Synechococcus elongatus PCC 6301: one gene and its partner. Each later gene encodes a partner of the first gene's protein in a complex. Links are inferred from orthologs where the notes say so. Each region holds a gene or a part of one and is shown on either strand. Other genes may lie near its edges.

Evidence for each region. The genes of interacting proteins can lie anywhere in the genome.
Region 2: the proteins of accD (region 1) and accB are in contact, whole or in part, in a solved structure (PDB 8UXZ), measured with the Escherichia coli proteins. The link is inferred for Synechococcus elongatus PCC 6301 from one-to-one orthologs.

The regions. Positions count from the first base shown.
Region 1 is NC_006576.1:2,285,296-2,291,484, reverse strand. What follows is about bases 1,722-4,602. They hold accD (acetyl-CoA carboxylase, carboxyltransferase subunit beta), read left to right. Parts: upstream 1,722-2,643; coding sequence 2,644-3,561; downstream 3,562-4,602. Other genes in these bases: SYC_RS11325 (helix-turn-helix domain-containing protein), read right to left, coding at 4,210-4,581; SYC_RS11330 (cyclic nucleotide-binding domain-containing protein), read right to left, coding at 3,682-4,071; SYC_RS14015 (hypothetical protein), read left to right, coding at 2,377-2,520; SYC_RS11340 (CTP synthase), read right to left, coding at 1,722-2,271. In the rest of the region: SYC_RS11350 (hypothetical protein), read left to right, coding at 1-188; SYC_RS11345 (6-pyruvoyl trahydropterin synthase family protein), read right to left, coding at 241-627; more of SYC_RS11340, read right to left, coding at 631-1,721; SYC_RS11320 (proline--tRNA ligase), read left to right, coding at 4,788-6,189.
Region 2 is NC_006576.1:1,670,233-1,673,824, reverse strand. What follows is about bases 95-2,810. They hold accB (acetyl-CoA carboxylase biotin carboxyl carrier protein), read right to left. Parts: upstream 1,833-2,810; coding sequence 1,356-1,832; downstream 95-1,355. Other genes in these bases: psbQ (photosystem II protein PsbQ), read left to right, coding at 2,561-2,810; efp (elongation factor P), read right to left, coding at 1,874-2,431; SYC_RS08230 (AAA family ATPase), read left to right, coding at 95-1,390. In the rest of the region: more of SYC_RS08230, read left to right, coding at 1-94; more of psbQ, read left to right, coding at 2,811-3,592. UniProt on the Escherichia coli protein: This protein is a component of the acetyl coenzyme A carboxylase complex; first, biotin carboxylase catalyzes the carboxylation of the carrier protein and then the transcarboxylase transfers the carboxyl group to form malonyl-CoA.

The sequences.
Region 1 (6,189 bases):
CTGAAATTTGGCCCGCCCTCCAGCGAATGTTGCTTTCATTTTTAGAATCTGGCTATCTCTCGCTGACAGAAGTGCAATTGAGCTTTAAGACCGACCAACCAATTCCTGAGAACCTGCGATCGGTTTCTACGTGTCTCGAGGAGTCTCAAGATGGCGAAGAGGCAGCAAGCGATCGTAAGTCACAATAATTGCCTCCGTCAGCAGCACTCTCTTCAGGCATGAGCGCCATTTTCAATCGCTTTAATCCTCGTAGGTCGCCCAAGAATTCGGTGTTTCTGAGACTGCAACCTTGAGCTGGGTACCCGGCGGCAGCATATTTTTTGTCTTGTCGTGGATGTACTTCGCAATCATTTCCGCCGTCGTCTCATACTCAGGCGGCATCACCTCATTGAGGACACAGTGATCGAGTCCTCCCTTGGTGACATCTTTTTTAGCCCAGCGTAATGTCCGAAAATCCGCCACCATCACTGGATGGGGGCAGTATTCAGAGGGGCTGAGTTCAGAGGCGATCGCTTCAATCCGCACGTGATAGGTGTGACCATGCATTCGCCCACAAGGACCGTCATAGTCCCGAATGCAGTGGGCGCTACTGAAGTGAAATTCAGTACTCAGAGTCCAACGCGGCATAAATTAAACCGTTTCCGCAGGCAGAGGAGCAGGATCCACCAGAGTCAGGTCGCTACCCAACGCTGCTTTGATCAAGCCTTGGAAGAGCGGGTGGGGATGATTTGGACGCGAGACAAACTCTGGGTGGAATTGACAGGCAATAAAGAAGGGATGATCAGGACGCTCGACAATCTCCACCAAGCGGCTGTCGGGCGAGGTGCCACTGACACAGTAGCCACTTTCGAGGAAGAGACTGCGGTAAGCATTATTGAACTCGTAGCGATGACGATGCCGCTCGTAGATGATGTCTTCGCCATAGAGCCGCTGTGCCAAGGAACCAGACTGGATTTTGCAAGGGCAAAGACCCAAGCGCATCGTGCCGCCTAAGTCGACCACGTCCTGCTGCTCAGGCAGTAGCGCAATGACAGGATGGGGCGTTTCTGGGTCAAATTCGGCACTGTTAGCACCGTCCAAGCCTGCCACATTACGTGCCCAGTCAATCACCGCTGCTTGCATCCCTAGACACAAGCCCAAGAAAGGAATCTGGTGATCGCGGGCGAATTGAATCGCGGCGACTTTGCCATCTACCCCACGAGCCCCAAAACCACCGGGGACAACGATGCCATCCACGCCATCTAGATAGGTTGCCGGATCGCCATTTTCGAGATCTTCCGCATCGACCCAGCGCAGCTGGAGATCAGCATCAGCACTAGCTGCCGCATGGCGCAGAGACTCACTGACCGAGAGATAGGCGTCATTCAGTCGCACATACTTGCCCACGATCGCCACTTCAACGCGGCGGCTGGGGTTCTGGAGCTGATGCACCCAGCGTTGCCATTGAGTCAGATCGGGTTGCCGCTGCTCAAGTTGCAGAATGTCGAGCACTTGCTCTGCTAAGCCTTCGCGCTCCAGCATCAACGGCACTTCGTAGATCGAGCTGGCATCCTGCGACGTGATCACCGCTTCTGGTGAAACATTGCAGAACTCCGACATTTTTTCCTTCATGCCGGCCTGCAACGGGCGATCGCAACGACAGACCAAAATATCGGGCTGAATGCCAATCGATCGCAACTCTTTGACCGAGTGCTGCGTCGGCTTGGTTTTCATCTCACCAGCAGACGGAATCCAGGGCACTAAAGTGACATGAATGTAAGCGAGATCGCGACGTCCCACATCCTTACGGAATTGGCGAATCGCTTCTAAAAAGGGCAGGGATTCAATGTCGCCCACTGTGCCGCCAATTTCTGTAATCACCACATCAGGATGGGTGTCTTGGGCAACGCGGTGAATGCGATCGCGGATTTCGGCAGTGATATGCGGAATGACCTGCACCGTGCCACCGTTATAGTCACCCCGCCGTTCTTTGTTGATCACCGCCTGGTAGATCGAGCCGGTGGTGACACTGTTGAGGCGTGACATCGGTGTGTCGGTAAAGCGCTCGTAGTGTCCAAGGTCGAGGTCTGTTTCCGCCCCGTCCGCCGTCACAAACACTTCCCCATGTTGGTAGGGGCTCATCGTGCCGGGGTCGACGTTGATGTAGGGGTCGAGTTTGAGAATCGAAACCGAATAGCCCCGCGACTTGAGGAGCCGCCCCAAACTCGCGGCCACAATTCCTTTGCCGATGCTGGAAACCACGCCACCGGTCACAAAGATGAACTTAGTCATACTCTTCCAGCGTTCAGTCCCAGTCGCTGTTGGCACAGCGATCGACTCTAACATGGCGGGCGGGTCGCAGGCAGTACAATCGGGGCGAACTGTCGCCGAACCCCTATGGATCGCTCCAAACTCATGGCTATTGTGACGGGTGCAATTTCGCTATTGCTGGCGATCGCCTATCTCATCCTCGTACAGATTTTGGATAGCCGTGGCGGCATGCTGCCGGCTCCAACGGATTTGGGGCTGCTCTTGGGGTAAGCCGTTCAGTGAGTTGTGAACCTTGATAGCGACTGGAGTGGAGCGATCGCCGAGCCCTGTTCCGGACTGTTCTGCTCGGTAGCGTGAGTTACCATAGGAAGGCTGTTGAGTCGGGTTCAGACCATGTCGCTCTTGGACTGGTTTGCCAATCGCCGTAAGACCGAACCCGTCGTTCACGACTATCAAGAGCGCGAAATTGCCGATGGTCTCTGGACGAAGTGTGAGTCCTGCGACGCTCTGACTTACACCAAGGATTTGCAGGCCAATTTGATGGTCTGTTTGCAGTGTGGTCATCACCTGCGCATCTACAGCGATGAGCGCATTCGCCAGTTGATCGACCCCGGCACTTGGCAGTTTTTGGATGAAGCAGTTTCGCCCACCGATCCGCTCGGTTTCCGCGATCGCAAGTCCTATAGCGATCGCCTAAAGGAAACCCAAGCCAACACGGGTCTGAGTGATGCGGTTCGCACTGGCGTCGGCTTGCTCGAAGGTCAGCCGGTCGCGCTGGGTGTGATGGACTTTCGCTTCATGGGCGGCAGCATGGGTTCTGTCGTCGGCGAAAAACTGACTCGCTTGATCGAAAAAGGCACCGAGCAGCGATCGCCCGTGATCATCGTCTGTGCTTCCGGTGGGGCACGGATGCAAGAAGGCATGCTCAGCCTAATGCAGATGGCCAAAATTTCGGGCGCACTGGAACGGCACCGCGAAGCCGGTTTGCTCTATCTGCCGATTTTGACCCACCCGACTACCGGCGGTGTCACAGCCAGCTTTGCCATGTTGGGAGACTTGATCATCGCGGAACCCAAGGCACTCATTGGCTTTGCGGGACGGCGCGTGATTGAGCAAACCCTGCGCGAAAAGCTACCCGACGACTTCCAAACGGCGGAATATCTGCAGGCCCACGGCTTCGTCGACACGATTGTGCCACGTACGCAATTGAAGAAGACCTTGGCGCAACTCATTCGTCTGCACCAGCCGCAATCGCCTGAAATGAAGCTGCCCCTGCTCGAATCCTCTAGTCCTGCCACCGCACCCCTCTAGGATTTGGCAACTGAGTTAAGTCAGGGAGTTCAAGTTTCACCCCTCTAGGACAAGGGGCTAAAGCCCCCTGTCTCCTATTGGGCGACAAGGGCGACTGACGTGATGTCAGTAATCGCGCTGCTACTGGCTCGGCTCGAGGCTACCTTTGATCGCCCGCAACCGAGTGCTGAGGCTGGCGATTACATCCAGGGCAAAAACAGGCGAGTTGTGAATCAGGAAGAGAAAGCGTTCGCGGTCCAGAGTTGCTAGCTTGCAATCCGTTGCCGCCACTGCAGTCGAGAAACGCTGATGTTGATCCTGCGCGATCGCGCCTTCACCAAAAACATCACCGGCAGTGATTCGCTCCAGCTCTTGATCGCCCCGCTTAAGTACGACTTCGCCTTCCAGCAGGCCATACATCGTGGTGCCCTGTTCTTCAGCATTGAAGATCACCGAACCCGCAGGCACCAACAGCGGTTCACCGTGCTTCTGCCAAGCTTCCACAATTTCGGCAGGGCGAATACGAGGCATGACAGCATCTCCAATCAGCAACGATCGGGGGTGGCACTCAGCGAGCATCACTCCCTGATCGACCTATAGCAGGCTTAGATTCAGAAGCGGTTAAGACGCAGCGATCCGCAGCCAATTAAGAGGCTTGCGATCGCACTTTTAGGTACCGGAGCTGATCGGATCACCATCGGCGATCGCCTCATCACTGACTTGAATCTGCATGCGAGTCAAATGTCCATTCATCTCCTCATGGAAGATGTGGAGCTTGGCATCTAGCAGCGAGTCCAGACAGGTTTGTTCACCCTCGCAGGCCAAAACTGTTTCGGGTGCTTCAGCCACCAGCAAGTCCCCCGGTTGGCAGTTCAACGCCTGACAGAGGCGATCGAGTTCGTGGGCGGTGAGGGGTGGCATCAACCGCTGTTGAAGCCAGCCTTCGACTAGGGTCAGCGGCAGCCCCGTCACCTCAGCGAGGGACGTCGCATTGAAGCTGCGATCGCGCGCCAGCCGAGGAAGATTCCAGAGAATGGCCATGGTAGGTCCTCTTCTTGGCAGTCTGCCTCTAAGGGTGCCACGCAAAATTTGAATCGGCCGTAAAGGTCAGGGTTTTTCCGCACACTGGAGTCCTCAGTGTTCTTGACGGCTGGGCTGGGTGATAGCAAGTACCACCACTCTTCCAGCACAGTGCGAGCCAAGGGCGCGGTAGGCTGAAGGGTGCTTCTTTGCTCAAGTTTGCTGCCATGCGCCTTTCTCAGATGCTGTTTGTGACCCTCCGCGAGGATCCAGCAGAAGCGGAAATTCCCAGTCACAAATTGCTCTTGCGGGCGGGCTATATCCGCCGGATTGCCAGCGGCATCTACGCCTACTTGCCGCTGATGTGGCGGGTATTACGCAAGGTCTCGCAGATTGTGCGCGAAGAGATGGATGCGACCGGCGCACAGGAAACCTTGTTGCCGCAACTGCAACCGGCGGAACTCTGGCAAGAGTCGGGGCGTTGGGAGACCTACGCCAAGGCCGAGGGGATCATGTTCTCTCTGGACGATCGCCAACAACGGCAGTTGGGCTTGGGGCCGACCCACGAGGAAGTGATCACTGCTGTGGCGCGGGATCTGATTCGTTCCTATCGCCAGCTACCCCAGAACCTCTATCAAATTCAGACTAAATTCCGGGATGAGATTCGGCCGCGCTTTGGTCTAATGCGGGGTCGGGAATTCATCATGAAGGACGCCTACTCCTTCCATGCTGATGAGGAAAGTCTGCGCCAGACCTACGCGGCAATGGATCAGGCTTATCGCAATATCTTCCGGCGCTGTGGTCTCCAATTCCGCGCCGTTGAAGCAGATTCCGGTGCAATCGGTGGTTCTGCCTCGCAGGAATTTATGATTCTGGCGGATGCGGGCGAAGACGAAATTCTCTACACCGAAGATGGGCGCTACGCTGCCAACGTTGAGAAAGCTGTCTCACTGCCTGCGGAAGCGATCGCCTCTGCTTTCACAACTTTTGAAAAGCGAGAAACCCCCGGCACTGACACGATCGCAAGCCTCTGCGAGTTCTTGAAAGCTGATCCAACGCAGGTTGTTAAGCAAGTCCTGTATCAAGCAGTCTTTGATAACGGCAAACTGCTGCCGATTCTGATTAGCATTCGCGGCGACCAAAGCGTCAATGAGATCAAGCTGACCAATGAGCTGACTCGTCGGGCGGCGGACTACGGTGCCAAAACCGTGATTGCCTTGACGGTGCCGGATGCAGAAGCCCTGAAGAAATGGACAGCGGCGCCGCTACCGCTGGGTTATCTCGGCCCTGATCTGGCGGATTCTGCGATCGCGGTTAACGAGAGCATCATTCCCAAGTTCCTACGGCTTGTTGATCCGACGGCGGCAGAACTGCAGAACTTCGTCACAGGTGCCAACGAAGTCAACTTCCACGTAGTCGGCGCGAATTGGGAAACCAATTTCCCGAAACCAGCCGTGGTGGATCTGCGGACAGCCCTAGTCGGCGATCGCGCTCAGCATGATTCCAGCCAAGTGTTGGCATCTGCTCGCGGGATTGAAGCAGGTCACATCTTCCAGTTGGGTCTGAAATATTCCCAAGCGATGGGCGCGACCTTCACCACCGAAAATGGAACTGAGGAACCCTTGTGGA
Region 2 (3,592 bases), 620 kb from region 1 along the record:
CGAGCGGGAAATTCAGGTCCTGCGGCAGGAATATCGCGATCGCGCCGTCGATCTGGAGCCCTACAGCCAAGCCCTCGAAGAACGAGGCAAACTGCAAGCTCAGCTAGTCGCCCACGATGAACAAACCCAACAGCTGCAGCAACTCGATCAGCAGATTCAAACGCTAGAACGGAGCCTCGCCGCCGGCGATTTTGCACCAGATCTGCAACGGCGGGTGCGGCAGCTCGATCGCCAGATTCAGGAGCTAGGCTACCGCGATCGCGACCTCAATTTGGCGCAGCAGACCGTTGACCAGTGGCAGGCAATTGCCGAGCGCTATGCCGCCTTGCAAGCGGCCCAGGCCCAGCAGCAGCGCTGGGATCAGGAGCGCCCTCGCCTCGAAACGCAACTGCGGGACCTGCAACAAGCCTTGAACCATCTCTCAGACAGTCCCCTCGGCCAGCACCGCCAGCAACTACAGCGTCAGCTCCAGCAGGTGGAGGCCAGTCTACGTGGCCTGACCGATCCGCAAGCCGCCCCACCTCAAGCTGAGGTTGCCGAACGCTACCAAGCACTCCTGCAAGCTGAACAGGCCATGCCTCGCCTTCAAGCAGAACAAGCTGATTTAGAGGCGCAGGTTCAGCAACTGCAGAAAATCTTGACCGCCAGTCTGGCCCAACAAGCTGCGATCGCCACTGCCGAGGATCGCCAGCCGTTGCAGCAAGCGATCGCAGACTGCCAAGCCCAGCTACAAGCAATCCAAGCGGCACAGACAAACCTGGAGCAGGCAATCGCCCAACTACCGCCCAGCCGCAATCTTGAGGCGATCCACGCCCAAATTGCCCGTCTAGACGAGCAGTTGCAACAGATTCAGCAGGAACAACAGCCCGCCCAACAGCTCGCCACACTCGTCGATCGCGCTGATTTCACGGTTCCCTTGATGCGCCAATGGCTGAGGCATCTCCAACTGCGCTGCCAGCATTGGCTCGATCGCTGGGGCTGGGAGCAAGGCCAGCTGCTCTGGCAAGTCGTCAGTCCTGCCAGCGGCGCACCGGGCGTGCAGCTTCGCCTCCAGACCGATCAGGGCGATCGCAGCATCAACACCTGTGCAGACGGAGAAGCCGTGCTTCTGGATCTCGCCATTCGGCTCAGCTTAGTGCAGCTCTTGGCTCAGCAGCCCGATCGTTCCAGCAGGTTACTGATCCTTGATGCCCCGTTTAGTTCGCTTAATCCGCAACAAAAAAACGCCCTGACCGCAGCGCTGACGGAAGAACTAGATCAGGGACTAATTTGTGAGGCAGACAGTAGCGTGAAGGCGATCGCGGCCGACACCTGGCACGTGGTTTTACAGAACCAGGAGTCGCAGCTCACAGCACTCAGAGAGGCCGCAACCGGAACAGGGGCTGATTAAACTCCACCGGTTCGCCGTTCTGGACCAGAATCTCGACGACTTCCCCCGTCACCTCCGACTCCAACTCGTTCATCAGCTTCATCGCTTCGAGGATGCAGACGGTCTGTCCCACCTGAATGCGATCGCCAACATTGACGAAGGGCGGTTCTTCCGGTGCTGGAGCGCGATAGAAGGTGCCCACCATCGGCGCCGTAATCTCAAGGAACTTCTCGCCACCCAGAGGTCCAGCAGGCGGTGCTGCCGCAGGGGTTGGAGCGGGTAAGGGAGCGGGCACGGGAGCGACAGCAACGGGCGTGGTGGGAGCCGCAATGACGATCGGGTCGCCGGTCGAGCCGCGCTTCACGTGCAACTCAAAATCCGTACCTTTGAGGTCAAACTCAGCGATGTCTGAGTCACTCAGCACGGTCAGCAGCTCTTGCAGTTGGCTGAAGTTCAGTTGCACAGTGATACTCCCTTCTCAGTTCGGATGACAGCGATCGGTCCTTACTCCCGACCGAGGTAGGAATCGTTGCGAGTGTCGATTTTGATCCGCTCACCCACCGAGATGAACAAGGGCACCATCACCTGAGCACCAGTCTCAACTTTGGCAGGTTTGGTACCGCCGGTCGCCGTGTCACCTTTGACACCTGGATCAGTTTCGATTACTTCCAAGACCACCGAGTTGGGCAGTTCTACCTCGATCACTTGACCATTCCAAGTGATTACGTTGGCTTCCATGCCTTCTTTCAGGTACTTGACGCGATCGCCAATGGTGGCTGCAGTCAGGCGACCCTCTTCGTAGGTCTCCATGTCCATGAACACAAAATCGTCGCCGTCTTTGTAGGTGTACTGCAGCGTACTTTTTTCTAGGACTGCCTGGGGTACGGTTTCGCCAGCGCGGAAGGTTTTCTCGACGACGTTGCCGGTTTTGGCATTTTTCAGCTTGGTTCGGACAAAGGCTGAACCCTTACCCGGTTTGACGTGCAAGAACTCCACCACCCGCCACACCGCGCCGTCGATTTCGATCGTGGTTCCGGTCCGAAAGTCGTTGCTAGAGATCATGACGTGCGGCTGTGAAAGAGCGGAGAACGAACGCAACACATTCTACTGCTCAGGGCGATCGCTTCTGACGCAGGAGGCCGAAGGCCCTGTGGCATAGTGAGAGAATTGGACGCTTTCGCTGGCTCTATCATGCTGTCTTTGGCACGTCGCGTTGCGGCTTGGCTACCCGGGTTGTTGGCTCTCAGCCTCGCTTTGCTGTTGCCGATGCTGGCTGTCGCCCCCGCCGCGATCGCGGGTTTGCCGCCGGGCAACGCGATCACCGATGGACGGGCCTTACTGCGCTATTCCCTGCCGATCGATAGCCCAGACATTCGCGAGATCCAAAAAGACATCGAGGGGCTGTCGGATAACCTCCGCGCTAAGCGCTGGGCACCGATTGAGCGCAACCTCAAGCATGTGTCGAAGGTGCTGAATCTGCGCCCGAAAAATATTTTGGCGGCTGTGCCAGAAGAGCGGCGATCGCAAGCAGAAGAGCTCTTGGCCGAGCTGAAAACAGACCTCAGCAAGCTGGAAGAAGCTACCGCTGCGAAGAATAAGCCTGACGTTCAAGCAGCTCGCAACCACTTCCTTGCAGTGGTGGGTGAGATTGAAGAATTGATGGTCGAGCGCTTCCCCTTTGAGGTGCCCGAGGAATATCGCAATCTACCTCGCCTCGAAGGTCGGGCCACGATCGCGGTTGAAACGACCCAAGGTGACTTGACCCTTGTGGTCGACGGCTACAGCGCTCCGATCACTGCCGGTAACTTTGTTGATTTAGTGCAGCGGGGCTTCTACAACGGCCTGCCTTTCACCCGTGCTGAAGATTTTTACGTGCTGCAAATTGGTGATCCCGTTGGCCCTGAGACGGGCTTCATCGATCCTAAGACCAAGCAAGAGCGCCAAATTCCATTGGAAATCCTCGTGGAGGGCGATCGCGAGCCGGTCTACGGTTCCACCCTGGAGGAACTCGGCCGCTATACCGATAACCCGGTCTTGCCATTCTCCGCTTTTGGCACTTTGGGTTGGGCTCGTCCCAGCGACAACCTTAACGGTGGTTCCTCGCAGTTCTTCTTCTTCCTGTTTGAGCCTGAGCTGACGCCAGCTGGCCTCAACCTGATCGATGGTCGCTATGCCGCCTTTGGTTATTTGGTTGACGGCAAGGATGTGCTGGAAAAACTGCGT